DNA from 2 places in the Alteromonas sp. G4i35 genome. Region 1 is predicted to be linked to the other one. Evidence: predicted binding sites of a transcription regulator. Region 1 holds the regulator's gene; the other holds the start of a gene.
The links. Region 1 encodes FliA, which starts transcription of late flagellar genes. Its sites were predicted from a motif close to CTAAAGNTNNNNNNNNNNNNGCCGATA; they were not measured.

Region 1 (7,698 bases):
CGGATTTTTACGGGTCGATGGACGGTGCGTCAAAATTTGTAAAGGGTGATGCGGTCGCAGGCCTTTTCATCATGCTGATTAATATTGTTGGTGGTCTTTTTATTGGCATGATTCAGCACGGGCTTTCATTCGGTAACGCTATAGAAATCTACACCATATTGACCATCGGTGATGGTTTGGTGGCGCAAATTCCTTCATTGTTACTTTCGGTCGCTACAGCCATTATCGTTACTCGTGAAAACGAGACTCAGGAAATGGGCAAAGAAATCCGCGGTCAGCTTGGTAATAATCAAGCTCTTTATATAGCCTCGGGCGTTCTATTTGTGATGGGTATCATTCCTGGGATGCCTCATATCGCATTCTTAGGGTTCTCATTCTTGATTGCAGGCTTTGCTTACTGGCAGTCGGTTCAAGAAAAGAGAAAGGCCGCAGAGCCCAAAGTGCCAGACAATGTGGTAAAAGATGAATCGGTTGCGCCTGAAGTGAAAGAGCTTGGCTGGGATGATGTTCAGCAGGTAGATACCATCGGATTGGAAGTGGGCTATCGCTTAATTCCTCTTGTCGATAAATCCCAAGGTGGCGAGTTGTTGACGCGCATTAAAGGCGTACGTAAGAAACTATCGCAAGAGCTGGGTTTCCTTATTCCGCCTGTCCACATTCGCGATAACTTGGATTTAGAGCCCAACACTTACACCATCGCTATGCTAGGCGTAACGATTGGGGACTCCATCATCAGTCACGATGAGGAACTTGCTATTAATCCAGGGCAAGTGTTCGGTAAATTAGAAGGGCGTGCCACTAAAGACCCCGCGTTCGGCTTAGACGCAGTATGGATTAAGCCCAATAAACGGGAGCATGCTCAAACCCTTGGGTACACAGTAGTAGACGCTGCGACCGTTGTAGCGACCCATTTAAGCCAATTACTCTCTAACAATGCATATCAATTATTAGGGCACGAGGAAGCGCAACAACTTCTTGATATGCTTGCCAAGCAGCATCCGAAACTGGTTGAAGGATTAGTACCAGACATTCTTCCGCTAAGCACCGTCGTGAAAGTACTGCAAACCTTATTGTTTGAAGGCGTGCCTATTCGCGATATGCGTACAATCGTGCAAACACTCAGTGAGTACGGCACGCGCAGCCAAGACCCCGATGTTTTAGTGTCTGCAGTGCGTATTGCCCTTAAACGTTTAATTGTCCAAGAAATTACTCAAGGTGCAAAAGAGATACCTGTCATAACCTTGGCGCCAGAGTTGGAACAGATGTTGCACCAGTCACTTCAAGCAGGTGGCGAAGATGGCGCTGGCATAGAACCAGGTCTGGCAGACAAGCTGCAAAAATCATTGCAGCAAGCCAGTCAGCAGCAAGAGTTAGAAGGAGAGCCTGCAGTACTCCTTACCTCAGGCATGCTACGACCCGTTCTGTCTCGCTTCTTAAAATATTCGGTTGTTGGGCTTCATGTTCTGTCTTACCAAGAAGTGCCTGACGACAAACAAATAAAAATAGTCAGTTCGGTCGGTCAATAATCTGACACTGGGTGATTGGAGAGGTTGCAATGAAAATTAGACGTTTCTTCGGCAAAGATATGCGTGAGGCGTTAAGCCAAGTTAAAGCTGAATTGGGCAGTGACGCTGTGATCATGTCAAATCGCAAAGTTGCTGACGGTATTGAGCTTGTCGCAGCCTACGACAAAGAGCCTGAAGCGAAGTTGCTTACGCCGAAAGCGTCTCCACAAGCCGCTGCAAAAACACCCGGTCAAAAGGCAGTGCCTAGCTTGAGCGAAATCATTGGTGACGACGGTCCTGATAGCCTTAAAGCACTGCTAGAAAAGCAGCACGGTGGAAATAATGGCGTGGCGAGTCCTGCGCAACCTAACCAACCAATGACAGCGAATGCTAAGCACGCCAATGAAATTGCTTCGCACTTAGACTTCTCAGAAGCCTTTATTGACGACGTAGAAGCCCAGCAGTCTTCTCATGAACCAGTTCGTCAGAACGCTTTCCCAGAGCATCAAGCGTCAAGTATGGATGATACCTCTGTGACGCAGTCAGCGGAGCTTGCGCAAATCAAGGAAGAGCTAGCGTCTCTTCGCGATGTATTGCAATATCAAGTGGCCGACTTGATGGAAGCTAAGAACAAACGTCAAAAACCTGTTCATCAATATCTAATCACCCGTTTAACCGATATGGGGTTAAGCAACGCGTTAGCGAAACAGCTTATTAGCTATACGCCGTCACATTACAACGAACGAGATGCATGGGTATATCTTCTTAACCTATTGGCTAATCGCATAAATGTGACAGGAAACGATATACTTAGCGCACAAGGTGCTGTTGCATTAGTAGGACCAACAGGTACCGGTAAAACAACTACCGTTGCGAAACTTGCTGCCCGCTATGCGCAGAAATACGGTGCAGAGTCGGTTGCGATGATTACCATCGATACGTATAGAATTGCCGCCTATGAGCAGCTAGCGACATACGGAAAGATTATTGGCTGCACGGTGAGAAAAGCGCAGACTAGTGAAGAACTTGCGGATTTATTATTCCAACTTCGTCATAAGCGACTAGTATTGATTGATACGGCTGGATTTAGTCAAAGAGATAGTCGATTAATTAAACAAATTAAGCAGTTTGATAACGGACAAATGCCAAATGTTAAAAAATATTTGGTAGCGCAAGCAAATACGCAATATCCTGCGTTGCAGAGAATCATTCAAGCGTATGATGATATTGAACTAAGTGGCTGTATTTTCACAAAGTTAGATGAGTGCTACTCTTTAGGAGAGGTGCTTAGTGCAGCGGTTGAATACCAATTACCGGTTAGTTATGTCACCGATGGTCAAAAAGTACCTGAAGACATTAAGATTGCAGAAGCGAAATCTTTGGTTTCCGCTGCTGCAAAGCTTTATAAAAAGTACGGTTTGAATCATACTAGTGGTAACAACGCAATTAAAACAGCATAAGCAGTATGATTGACGACCAAGCGAGTAGCTTAAGAAAAATGAAGCAATCACGGTTAATCAAAGTAATCGCCGTCACCGGTGGCAAAGGTGGCGTAGGTAAAACAAACATTACATTGAACACCGCTATCGCCATGGCGAAGCAAGGTAAACGTGTAATGGTTCTCGATGCGGACCTCGGTCTTGCTAACGTAGACGTTATGTTAGGTTTGCGTGTTGAGAAAAACTTATCCCACGTGCTTTCCGGCGAATGTACACTTGATGAAGTATTAGTGACCGGTCCGCACGGAATAAAGATTGCCCCTGCCACATCAGGCACGCAGTCGATGGCAGAATTGTCGCCAACGCAACACGCTGGCCTAATTCGTGCCTTTAGTGAGCTGCGCTCGCAAATTGACGTGCTTATCGTTGATACAGCGGCAGGTATTTCAGACATGGTGTTGAGCTTTTCAAAAGCCTCACAAGACATCATGGTCGTTGTGTGTGACGAGCCTACTTCATTGACAGATGCGTATGCATTGATAAAAATTCTGAATAGAGAGCACGGTGTTTTCCGCTTCAAAGTTGTGGCTAATATGGTGCGCGACGTGCGAGAAGGCCAAGAGCTATTTAGTAAATTAAGCAAAGTGACAGGGCGTTTTTTAGATGTTGCACTAGAATTAGTGGCGACAGTACCGTTTGACGAGAACATTCGTAAAGCAGTGCGTAAACAAACAGCCATTGTCGATGCTTACCCAGGTTCACCGGCAGCCGTTGCAATAACACAGTTGGCGAGTAAAGCCTTAACATGGCCTATTCCAGCGCAGCCAGGTGGCCATTTAGAGTTTTTCATTGAACAATTAGTTGCAGAAAAAGCCGTAGGAAGTCAGCGTTGAACAGCAAGGCAGCCGCTTATCAACAACAAACCGATAAAGCGCAGTTAGTCGAAAGACATGCGCCATTGGTTAAGCGTATAGCGCATCACTTGATAGCGCGATTGCCGGCTAGTGTTCTTGTAGACGATTTAATTCAATCAGGCATGATTGGATTATTAGAAGCCGCGCGAAACTTTGATGGTTCAAAAGGAGCCAGCTTTGAAACGTTTGCCGGCATTCGCATTCGCGGTGCTATGCTAGATGAAATTCGCAAAGGGGATTGGACACCGCGTTCAGTTCATCGAAATGGCCGAGCGATCACTGAAGCAATTTCGCAAGTAGAAAGCGAAACAGGCCGCGATGCTAGAGATTCTGATATTGCTGATAAGCTTAATGTAAGCTTGCAGGACTATCACCAAATGCTTAATGAAGTAAATGCCGGAAAGCTGGTAGGTATTGAAGATTTAGGTGTGTCAGAAGATGTTATTTCGACAGAGCAAAATCGAGGTAGCGACGCACCACTGGAAGATTTGATGCAAGGCGCTTTCCAAAAAGCGCTTGCCCATGCAATTACGACATTACCTGAAAGAGAAGCGATTGTACTTTCGCTGTATTATGATGAAGAGCTGAACCTAAGAGAAATTGGTGAGGTTCTTGATGTAAGTGAATCGAGAGTCAGTCAAATTCACAGTCAGGCCATGTTAAAACTCAAATCACGAATGAAGTCGTGGCAAGCTGACGAAGAATAGAAATTAATAACAATTAACCCCTCACTGGAGGCTATTTTGGACAAAAGCATGAAAATTCTCGTGGTCGATGATTTTTCTACCATGAGACGTATCATCAAAAACCTACTTAAAGATTTGGGTTTTTCCAACATCCAGGAAGCGGATGACGGAAGTACTGCATTGCCTATGTTGCAGCAAGGTGATTTCGATTTCGTAGTTACCGATTGGAACATGCCTGGAATGCAGGGTATTGACTTGCTTCGCGCGATTAGAGCCGATGACAAGCTCAAGCACCTACCAGTACTTATGGTTACTGCTGAAGCGAAGAAAGAGCAAATTGTTGCCGCCGCGCAAGCAGGTGTTAATGGCTACGTTGTTAAGCCGTTCACTGCAGCAACACTTAAAGAAAAATTAGATAAAATATTCGAACGTTTAGGTTGATCCAGACGCTCACCAGAGAAATGAGGTTTACTGGATGTCAACGAATGTAAACGTTCCAATTTCGTTGGAAGAAGCAAAACAGCTTGTCACCTACCTTGAAGAGGGTGACAACGCTTCAGCCAATGCCCTATTAGAAGCGGCCTCAATGAAAGAAAACGTTGAGTTATTTGCCGAAGTAGGGAAACTGACGCGTCAGCTCCATGACGCGCTGAATAATTTCCAAATAGACGACCGCATTAAAAATCTCGCGACCGATGATATTCCCGATGCACAATCCCGCCTAACCTACGTAATTGAAGAAACTGAAAAAGCTGCTAATACTACTATGGATGCCGTTGAAGCGAGCATGCCTATAGCTGAAATGCTGTCGGCGCGCATCGAAAAGGTTATGCCTGAGTGGAAGAAGCTGATGAATCGCCAAATAGAGTTGGGTGAATTCAAGGCTTTATGCGCAGACTTAGACGAATTGTTGGAAGAAGGTTCGGCACAGTCAGCTAAACTTACACAGTTACTTACAGAAGTATTGATGGCTCAAGGTTATCAAGACTTAACTGGTCAGGTTATTCGCCGCGTTATCGACTTGGTTAAAGAAGTGGAAGACAGCTTAGTTAACATGCTTACCATGTTTGGTGAACGCGACGGTGCAGAACAAACTAAACCATCTAGCGTTAAGGCCGATAAGGTTGATGGTGTAGAGGCAGAAGGCCCTATCATTGATGCCGATAAGCGCGACGACGTCGTGTCAGGCCAAGATGATGTAGATGATCTTCTGTCTAGCTTAGGTTTTTAGGGGAGCGGGCGCATGTCGTTTGATGTTGACGAGGATATATTACAGGACTTTCTAGTTGAGGCTGGAGAGATACTTGAACAATTACAAGAACAGCTCGTTGATCTTGAGAACAATCCTGAAGATGCGGATTTGCTGAATGCAATTTTCCGTGGTTATCACACAGTTAAAGGGGGAGCAGGGTTCCTGTCTCTTACCGAGTTAGTAGAAATTTGTCACGGTGCGGAAAACGTCTTTGACGTAATGCGTAACGGTCAACGAACACTAACCCCTGAACTGATGGATATTATTCTGCAAGCCACAGATGTTGTGGTTGAAATGTTTGAACGAGTGAAAGCTCGGGATCCATTAGAGCCAGCAGATGCACACCTAGTAGACTTGTTACACAAACTAAGTCGCCCGGAATCTCCAGATGAGAATATTTTTGGTGAACAAAGCGCGCCGGCGTCAGAACCTGAGCCCGCGATTGAAGAGCCAGAATTAGTTGTTGAAGAGCCTACTGCACAGGCACCAAGTTCTGGTGATGGCGGCGGTATTGACGAAATCACTGAAGATGAGTTTGAAGCGCTGCTTGATGAGCTTCATGGCTCTGGGGCACCAGGACAGTCCTCAGCGGCTAAAAGCGAACCTGCAAAGGCTGCTGCACCTGCTGCCGCTAGTGATAACGACGATATCACCGACGAAGAATTTGAAGCGCTGCTTGATGATTTACACGGCAAAGGCAAGTTTGGTGGTGAAGAAGCTGCGCCAACGGCAAATACACCAGCTCCAGCACCAGTTACGCCGAGTGCAGCTGATGATGAAGAAATCACCGATGACGAATTTGAAGCACTGCTTGACCAACTACATGGCTCAGGGCAAGGGCCTACCAAGCAGGGAGCCGTTTCAAAGGCGCCAGAGCCTCCTGTAGATAAGGCAGCAACAGAAGCGGTTCAAAAAGCGAAACAAGCAGCGCCAGCTGCGCCAAAATCGACGCCTGCTCCTAGCGCCGCAGCGCCAGCTAAAGCAAGCGCACCTGCTGCACCAAAAGCAGCGCCTAAAAAAGATGAGAAGAAGGCGGCACCAGCTGCGCCTCCTGCTGAGACTACAGTACGTGTAGATACCAAGCGCCTTGACCAAATTATGAACATGGTGGGCGAGCTTGTACTAGTGAGAAACAGGCTAATAAGCTTGGGTATCAACAGTAACGACGAAAGCATGTCCAAAGCCATTGCCAACTTAGATGTGGTAACGGGCGACTTGCAAGGTGCGGTAATGAAAACCCGCATGCAACCTATCAAGAAGGTGTTTGGTCGTTTCCCTCGCGTTGTTCGAGACCTCGCTAGAAGCTTGAAGAAAGAAATAACCCTTGAGCTTGTGGGTGAGGAAACTGATTTAGACAAAAACCTGGTTGAAGCACTGGCCGATCCACTTGTGCATTTGGTGAGAAACTCCGTCGACCATGGTATTGAAATGCCTGATGACCGTGCTGCAGCGGGTAAACCGCGCATGGGTACGGTTCAGCTATCGGCATCTCAAGAAGGCGATCATATTCTTCTAACCATCGAAGATGATGGTAAAGGAATGGATCCTGAAAAGCTTAAAGAAATTGCTATTAGTCGCGGTGTACTAGACGCAGACGCAGCTGCACGTATGTCGGATGTTGAAGCGTTTAACTTGATATTCGCGCCAGGGTTCTCAACCAAAACAGAAATTAGTGATATTTCTGGTCGCGGTGTGGGCATGGACGTGGTTAAGACCAAAATTAACCAACTTAACGGCACCGTGAACATAGATTCACAGCTAGGAAAAGGCACGCGACTGGATATCAAAGTTCCGCTAACGCTAGCCATTCTTCCGACGCTAATGATTGTTGTAGGAAAACAAACCTTTGCGTTACCATTAGGTGCGGTGAACGAAATAATAAATATGGACATCAAAAAGACC
Region 2 (7,698 bases), on a different contig from region 1:
AAAACGCACCATTCGTGTGGTCATGTTTGGCGCTGAGGAAGTGGGCTTATTAGGTGCCTTTGCTTACGCTAAACAACACGAAAAGAACCTTGAAAATCACGTTCTGGCCACAGAGTCTGACTTTGGTGCGCAAACTATCTGGCAAGTAGTGTCAAATGTGAATCCCGAAGCGACTGTGCTAGTCGATGAAATCGCGAAGATTTTATCACCGCTAGGTATAGTGCGTGGCGGTTCAGACATTGCTGGCGGCGGCCCTGACATTATTCCGCTAGCAGCGAAAGGCGTACCAACGATTAGGTTAAATCAAAACGGTAGAGATTACTTTGATCTTCACCATACGCCAGATGATACCTTAGATAAAATTGACCCCGATGAGCTTGCGCAAAACATTGCAGCCTACGCAGCAAGTATATACTTGTTAGCCGATTCGGACGTTGACTTAAAAGCTAAACAGTAGTTACACGTTAGTAATCATCAAACATTGGTCAGTGCATCTCGTGCTGGCCAATGCTTACCCTCGCCTCTGCTAATACCCATTCTGCATTCCCACGCTCCGCTAGCAAACTTGCCAGCGCCTTCTGAGTAGGCAATGATCTATGTGGATTGGTAAATATACCTCGTCCGAAATACTCAGGCTTTATTGCGCTTGAATAAGCTGGGCAACAAATCGCTTCGCCTCTTGCCTTGATGGCAGCTCTACATGCCGATACGTATTCGCATGTTTAAAAGCAACGGTTGTTTTATTTATGGAGATATTTGAGATTAACGCACCTGAAATGGCGCTATTAAAGGTAGAGATAGAATCTTGAAATTGCATAGTAAATACTTCTTTATTAATGTTGTTTGTTTTGAATTCCTCGCAGGTTGGGTAAAGAAATCGAAAAACGATAATTAGGCTCTAGCGTGAACATAGCGTTTCAGAAAGAGCCCATTTTTTTGAGGTCACTTCAGAAAAGAGAAATGACCTTAGATAAGCATAGAGGTCTTATCGAACTACTACGTTAGCAGCTTGAGGACCTTTTTGGCCTTGTTCAACTTCGAAGCTAACTTCTTGGCCTTCTTTCAACGTTTTGAAACCGTCAGAAGCAATTGAACGGAAGTGTACGAATACGTCTTTGCCGCCAGCTTCAGGAGTGATGAAACCAAAACCTTTTTCTTCGTTGAACCACTTAACTGTACCGTTTACAGAATTAGACATAATAAAAACCTTTTAAAAAAATTGATGTAATGGTGGAAAACCACCGAATAGCTATAGACATCTCCAAGCTAGTAAAGCAGTTGTATATCTATATAAAACTTCAATTTGAAGGATTTAAAAAAGAGGTACAGCGCAGTATTAGGTAAAGCAAATAACATATCTAGAGCGATGCGAAAGGTACAGGTAATCGCGAGCAATGTCCACTAGTTTTTAGTTTATTTTTTGACCAAAACACAACTTTTTTACAAATTTTTTTGGCGAAGCTGAATACGTATGTTTGTTCAAGGCACTTGAAAGCTAGGTTAACCTTGCTTTTTTGCTATAGGTTTAAATTATGACAGACACGTATGCGTTAGAAGGTAAAACAGCCATTGTTACTGGAGGCGGAAAAGGGCTAGGTAAAACTCTCGCTCAATTTCTACTAGAAGCAGGAATGAACGTGGCCATTTGTGGGCGCACTGAAACTGCGGTTAAGCAGACTGTAGAGCGGTTCGACGCCCTATTCCCTGGTAATGTCATTGGCCAAGTTTGTGATGTATCGAAAAGCGCTGATGTTGCCAGTTTTGTTAGAAAGGTCAAAGATACATTTGGCGAGCTACACGTCCTAATTAATAACAGTGGCTTTGGTAAGGAGACCCTTATTTGGGAAACCTCAGAGAAAGCGTGGGACGAAGTAATGGATACTAACGTAAAAGGGACTTTTCTCATGTGCAAAGAGGTCGTGCCTCACATGATTAACAACAAGGAAGGCTACATTATCAACATTGCTTCTCAGGCGGCATTGAACGGCTATGCCAATGCAGGCGTTTACTGTGCATCAAAATTTGCGATGGTGGGGCTTGGAAAAGCGTTGCAAGAAGAGGTTCGCCCCTACGGTATTCACGTCCATTCACTAAACCCTGCACTGATACAGTCGCAGAAAGCAGAAACAGAGAAAGTGGACGATGGCCTGATTCAAAATGAAGACTTAGGCAACATGGTGGTTTACCTATTGAGTCAACCTCGCCGTCTTAAAATTGATAATATCGGCCTATGGGGCTATTAATACCAGTCCGCATAGATAATTACCCACTCAGCGAGACTTAAAATGTTCGTAATCGCGGCGTGTTACCGCAGGTATAGTACGTTTAACTAGAATTGTAATATTGTCTTAAAGCGTTAACATTTCCTAATTAACATAAAAGCGTGTCGTTTGCGTTTACTCAAATAAAGTACTCATCGTATTTATGTGTACAAAAAGTAACGGCCAACACGCAATCACAGTGCAGTGTGCCATCGAGTAATTCCGATGGCTCAAAAAAGGAATCTCTTATGCGAATGCTTCACACCATGCTTCGAGTTGAAAACTTAGAGGCCTCTCTTCACTTTTATACCTCACTCATGGGCATGCGCCTTCTTCGCCAGTCTGAAAACAAAGAGTATGAATACACGCTAGCTTTCGTGGGATATGGCGATGAAACCGAGAGTACCGTCTTAGAACTTACCTACAACTGGGGCGACAACACCTACGATAAGGGTAACGCGTATGGTCATATTGCGATTGAGGTAGATGATATCTATCAGTTTTGTGAAAACTTAGAAACAAACGGCGCTGATGTATATCGTAAACCGGGGCCAGTAAAAGGCGGTTCCACAGTTATTGCTTTTGTTCGCGACCCCGATGGGTATGCAATAGAACTCATACAAAATAAATCCATTTCGCTATGAAATGGCTCAAAAACAAGAACTGAAGATGCAGCCAGCGTAGTCAAAGCGATTTGAACGCTTAAGTCGCCAAACTTTCAACTTAAAAACGTGCGGCTCTGGAAAAAACGATAAAAACCACATGGAGTGATACTACATGCTACGTAACCGCTTATTATTTTCGCAAAATGATAAAAACAAAAGCCAATCTAGAACAGCGATAAGTCGGAAGCCTCGAGCGGCGCACAATATAAGCTTGCGCAGTAAGCCAAAAGTAAAACTGGCCGCTATTCTGCCAGCGTTGTTTGTCGCTTTTACCGGTGCAGTTGCTGCTGGCAGTACGTTTTCCGTCATGGCTGCAAATAACGAGAGTGCGCAAACACACGCTGACACACAAGAAAATGTTGAAACGCACTTTACCGTGATAGCCCATCGCGGCGCGTCGGGCTATTTACCTGAGCATACCCTTGAAGCAGCTACCCTCGCCTTTTCTCTGGGCCCCGATTTTATTGAACAAGATGTTGTTATCACTAAAGACGACATACCCGTTGTGCTACACGACATCCACTTAGAAACGGTCACCAATATAGAAGATGTGTTTCCTGCACGCCACCGCGATGACGGACGCTATTACGCGCGTGATTTTACTCTTGAAGAACTGCGACAACTGCGGGTACACGAGCGCGCTAACAGTGACGGGAAGCAAGTTTTTAAAGATAGGTACCGCGGCACGCATGCTAATTTTAAAGTTGCCACGTTAAATGAACACTTTGAGCTAATCAGCGAGCTAAATCGCCAATTTGGAACATCTGTCGGCGTTTATCCTGAAGTAAAGTCCCCTGCCTTTCACATTAAAGAAGGCGTTGATGCCAGTAAAATCGTTGTAGATGCTTTAAATGCTTACGGGTTTGGTGGAGAGACCGGTAATAGCTACCTGCAATGCTTCGATTTTAACGAAGTTAAGCGCATTCGTGAAACCCTGGGCTATAAAGGCAAAGTTGTGATGCTGATCGGCGAAAACGACTGGGGCGAAAGCGACACAGATTATAACTGGCTGCGCACTCAGGAAGGCATGCAGCAGGTTGCGTTGTATACCGATGGCATAGGCCCTTGGTTAGGCCATTTACTCGATAATGAAGCGATGACTCAAGGAAAAATAGAAGCCGCGGCATGGATTGCCTACGCCCACGAAAATAACCTGACAATCCACCCCTACACCTACCGACATGATGCACTACCAGCAGGTTTGAGTTCAGAGCAAGTCTTGGAAGTTTTAGACAAGGTGGTAGGTGCTGACGGTGTTTTCACCGATCATTTAGTACCGGTATTAAGGTGGCGAGAAAAATTAAACTAACGCATTTTAAAGCGAGTGTAGGCGCGATAATTAGCGCCTAGGATTTTGAAAGTCGCACCACCACGCGTCTGTTTTGGGCGCGGCTTTCTCGCGTATCGTTTGGCGCAATATGGCGTTTCTCACCGTGGCCTGTTAACTGAATTCGATCTTCAGGTACACCTAGCGTAGTCAAATAGCTTTTTACTTCGTTAGCACGTCGAATAGACAACTGTTCATTATTATAGCGACCACCGTAGCTATCGGTGTAACCATCAAGAAGCACAAGCTCAAGCTCGCTGTCTTCTTTTAAGTATTCACCTATCATGGTTAAGCGCTTCTGCGAATATTTGGTTAGCTCTGTACTGTTGTTTTGATACGACAATACCGTGTAGGCAATGTCATCAAAACCGAAGGGCAATAAGTTCGATACACACTTCACAAATTCACGATACACACCAGAGAAGTTGCTAGCATTTAATGCCACACTAACTTGGTCGTATTTGTTATACCAGTCTTGGTAATAGATTGTGGGCCAAAAGCCTTTTTCTAATTCAGACAACATAGTCCAAGCCGCATCCTGCGGAAGGTCGCCATTGTACTGTTTACGAATAGACATGTCGGCAATGGTTTTAGGCGCAACGCCGGGCATCCATTTAGGTGGTACAGAATAAACAGCAGCCATATCAAATTTGCTTGGCAGCAAATACATGTCCAGTTCGAATTCCATATTAAGCTGCTTCGACGCTGAGCTCGTGAACATGGCTTCGCCATAACCGGGTAGTTCGTGGTTCAAGGTACACTGAAGTCGCGTGTCTTTGTCTATTCGCCAGTTGGAGCTTTCTATGGTTGCAGAATATTGCCGCATGGCAGCGTGGGAAGACAATGACCCCAGCATCCCCAATAAAGCGATATATTTTAATTTCGACACCATTTCGACACCATAACGAAAATCAGACTAACACAGGTAAAAGACAACACTACGTGCACAAATTACCGAACATAATGAATCAAATTAGCTCACACAAAAAGAAGAAATGTGCCTAATGATTTTTCCACGCTTAATTTGATTATCGTCCAAATTGTAGAAAAGTTTAGCGTTTAATACCATTCGCGTTTTGTACTTTTGCTAGACCCCTGATTTAACAGTTTATAAATTGCAACTGGCAACTCGAGAGTATCCTTGCGATAATTCTTTTACGCAATATGCTTCGCAGGTTGGTACGCATTTTAGTCACCAACCAATTAACGCAATCGAGTCTTACAAGAGTGTTTATGTCTGCCAACCCGCCCCTTCTCTCCCAGCGCTTTCGAGGTTACTTTCCCGTTGTTATCGACGTTGAAACAGCCGGATTTAATGCAGGCACTGACGCCCTGTTAGAATTAGCCGCGGTAACGGTGAAAATGGATGAAAACGGTATACTTCATCCTGATCAAACTTTTCATTATCACATTGACCCCTTTGAGGGCGCTAACCTAGAGCCAGCAGCCTTAGAATTTAATGGCATCGACCCTAATTGTGCATTGCGAGGGGCTATTGAAGAAAGCGAAGCCATGAAGGACTTATGTAAAGGCATCCGCAAGGCGCAAAAAAATGCAGACTGCCAACGTTCAGTTATTGTTGCTCACAATGCAACGTTCGATCAGAGTTTCGTCAATGCCGCGATAGAACGCTGCAATATAAAACGCACGCCGTTCCATCCGTTTGTTTCATTTGACACCACCAGCCTTGCTGGATTGGCCTTAGGCCAAACGGTTTTGGTAAAAGCATGCCGTGCAGCGGGGATCGCATTTGACCAAAGTGAAGCGCACAGTGCGCTGTATGACGCCCAAAAGACCACCGAGCTATTTTGCTATATGGTAAATCGCTATAAAGCGCTCGGCGGATGGCCTGTAGAAAATAAAGAGTAGTTTTATTCAAACTGATATAAACAAAAACAGCGCCAAAAGGCGCTGTTTTTTTATAATCTTTAAACAGTTTAGCTTATAGCTTGTCTGCTTCTTCAGATAGGTACTTAGCAACACCTTCAGGCGACGCATCCATACCAGCTTTACCTTCAGTCCAACCCGCTGGGCAAACTTCACCATGCTCTTGGTGGAATGCTAGTGCATCAACCATGCGCAGCATTTCATCAACGTTACGGCCAAGTGGAAGGTCATTGATTACCTGATGACGTACCATACCTTCTTCGTCGATTAGGAATGAACCACGGAACGCAACGCCATCTTCTGGGTGCTCAACATCGTATGCCTGGCAGATGTCGTGCTTAACGTCAGCAACAAGGGTGTACTTAACCGGACCAATACCACCTTGATTTACCGGAGTGTTTCTCCACGCATTGTGTGAGAACTGAGAGTCGATTGAAACACCGATCACTTCAACACCACGCTTTTTGAACTCGTCGAAACGCTTGTCAAAGGCGATAAGCTCTGACGGGCAAACAAACGTAAAATCTAGTGGGTAGAAGAATACAACAGCTTTCTTGCCCTTGATTGCTTCACTTAGTGTGAAAGTGTCAACAATTTCACCACTACCAAGTACCGCTGCTGCAGTAAAGTCAGGTGCTGGACGGCCAACTAATACACTCATGAGTCTCTCCATTTATATTTGGATTGTAATAATAGAAGTGATTACGTTGCGTAACCACTTTGATAAGAAATTTCCTTCAAAGAAAATAGGTACGAATATGGAAATAACAATATTAAACAACGAGTTTTTTTACTGATCATACCAATAACCGCTTAACATCACCCCACACTGTTCAGTCTTTCTTCAATTACCTTGTATTAAATTTGTCATTATCCACTTGCTAAAGCAAAGAATAACAATTATTATCATTTACAGATTCATTTGGAGTACGTTTAATGTTTGTTTGCATGTGCTATGGGGTAACTGATAAAAGCATTCGCGCAGCGGTTGAAGAAAACGGTGTGGGAAATATGCGAGAGTTACGTCAACATTTAGAGCTTGGCTCACAATGCGGTAAGTGCATCAACATGGCGCAACAGATCATTGACCAAACTATCGTCGATGAGTCCCTATTCAAAGACGTTGGCTAGGCAATTAGCCAACCCGCGTATTCTTAAAACGCAACGTCATCGCTCTTAGCATCCTTGGCTAGACTTTAAATACCATATTTATTATCACGATTATTCCTTTAAGTGACCTAAGTCATATTCTAGTTTAATTACCTAAGTAACATTCACATCGTCACCTAAAACGATAGGTTGTTGTCCTTTCAAACTCAGAGCTAGGCTCATTTTCTTACTCTCAATGAGTGCAGCGCGCCATTTAACTACGTAGCTTTGCTGAAGCATGCCCTAGTTAAAGGTGTACTCAATGCCTGCATAGTAGAAAGCCCCATTGATACCGCTAGGCGATGTAGGTGGGTAGAGTGCGCCAACTTCACCTTGAAAAGGATTTTCATTAGGCAGCGAGTCAAACAGATTTTGGGCGCCGAGGGTAACTTGTGTTTGAGGCAGTACT

Region 2: ACFI6L_RS18395 (flagellar protein MotY) is a predicted target of FliA. The motif match lies at 5,283-5,309, and genes of this name have one in related genera.

What each region holds. Positions count from the first base shown of each region.
Region 1 is NZ_JBHNZD010000004.1:68,398-76,095, forward strand. Features, by position in the region: gene flhA (flagellar biosynthesis protein FlhA) at 1-1,526, shown strand, start outside; gene flhF (flagellar biosynthesis protein FlhF) at 1,556-2,965, shown strand; gene ACFI6L_RS03245 (MinD/ParA family protein) at 2,971-3,837, shown strand; gene ACFI6L_RS03250 (RNA polymerase sigma factor FliA) at 3,834-4,565, shown strand; gene cheY (chemotaxis response regulator CheY) at 4,602-4,985, shown strand; gene ACFI6L_RS03260 (protein phosphatase CheZ) at 5,020-5,775, shown strand; gene ACFI6L_RS03265 (chemotaxis protein CheA) at 5,788-7,698, shown strand, end outside.
Region 2 is NZ_JBHNZD010000034.1:22,182-29,879, forward strand. Features, by position in the region: gene ACFI6L_RS18365 (M20/M25/M40 family metallo-hydrolase) at 1-457, shown strand, start outside; gene ACFI6L_RS18370 (hypothetical protein) at 638-817, opposite strand; gene cspE (transcription antiterminator/RNA stability regulator CspE) at 986-1,198, opposite strand; gene ACFI6L_RS18380 (SDR family oxidoreductase) at 1,533-2,243, shown strand; gene gloA (lactoylglutathione lyase) at 2,510-2,905, shown strand; gene glpQ (glycerophosphodiester phosphodiesterase) at 3,039-4,235, shown strand; gene ACFI6L_RS18395 (flagellar protein MotY) at 4,273-5,145, opposite strand; gene rnt (ribonuclease T) at 5,487-6,122, shown strand; gene ACFI6L_RS18405 (peroxiredoxin) at 6,196-6,801, opposite strand; gene ACFI6L_RS18410 (bacterioferritin-associated ferredoxin) at 7,077-7,271, shown strand; gene ACFI6L_RS18415 (TonB-dependent receptor) at 7,533-7,698, opposite strand, start outside.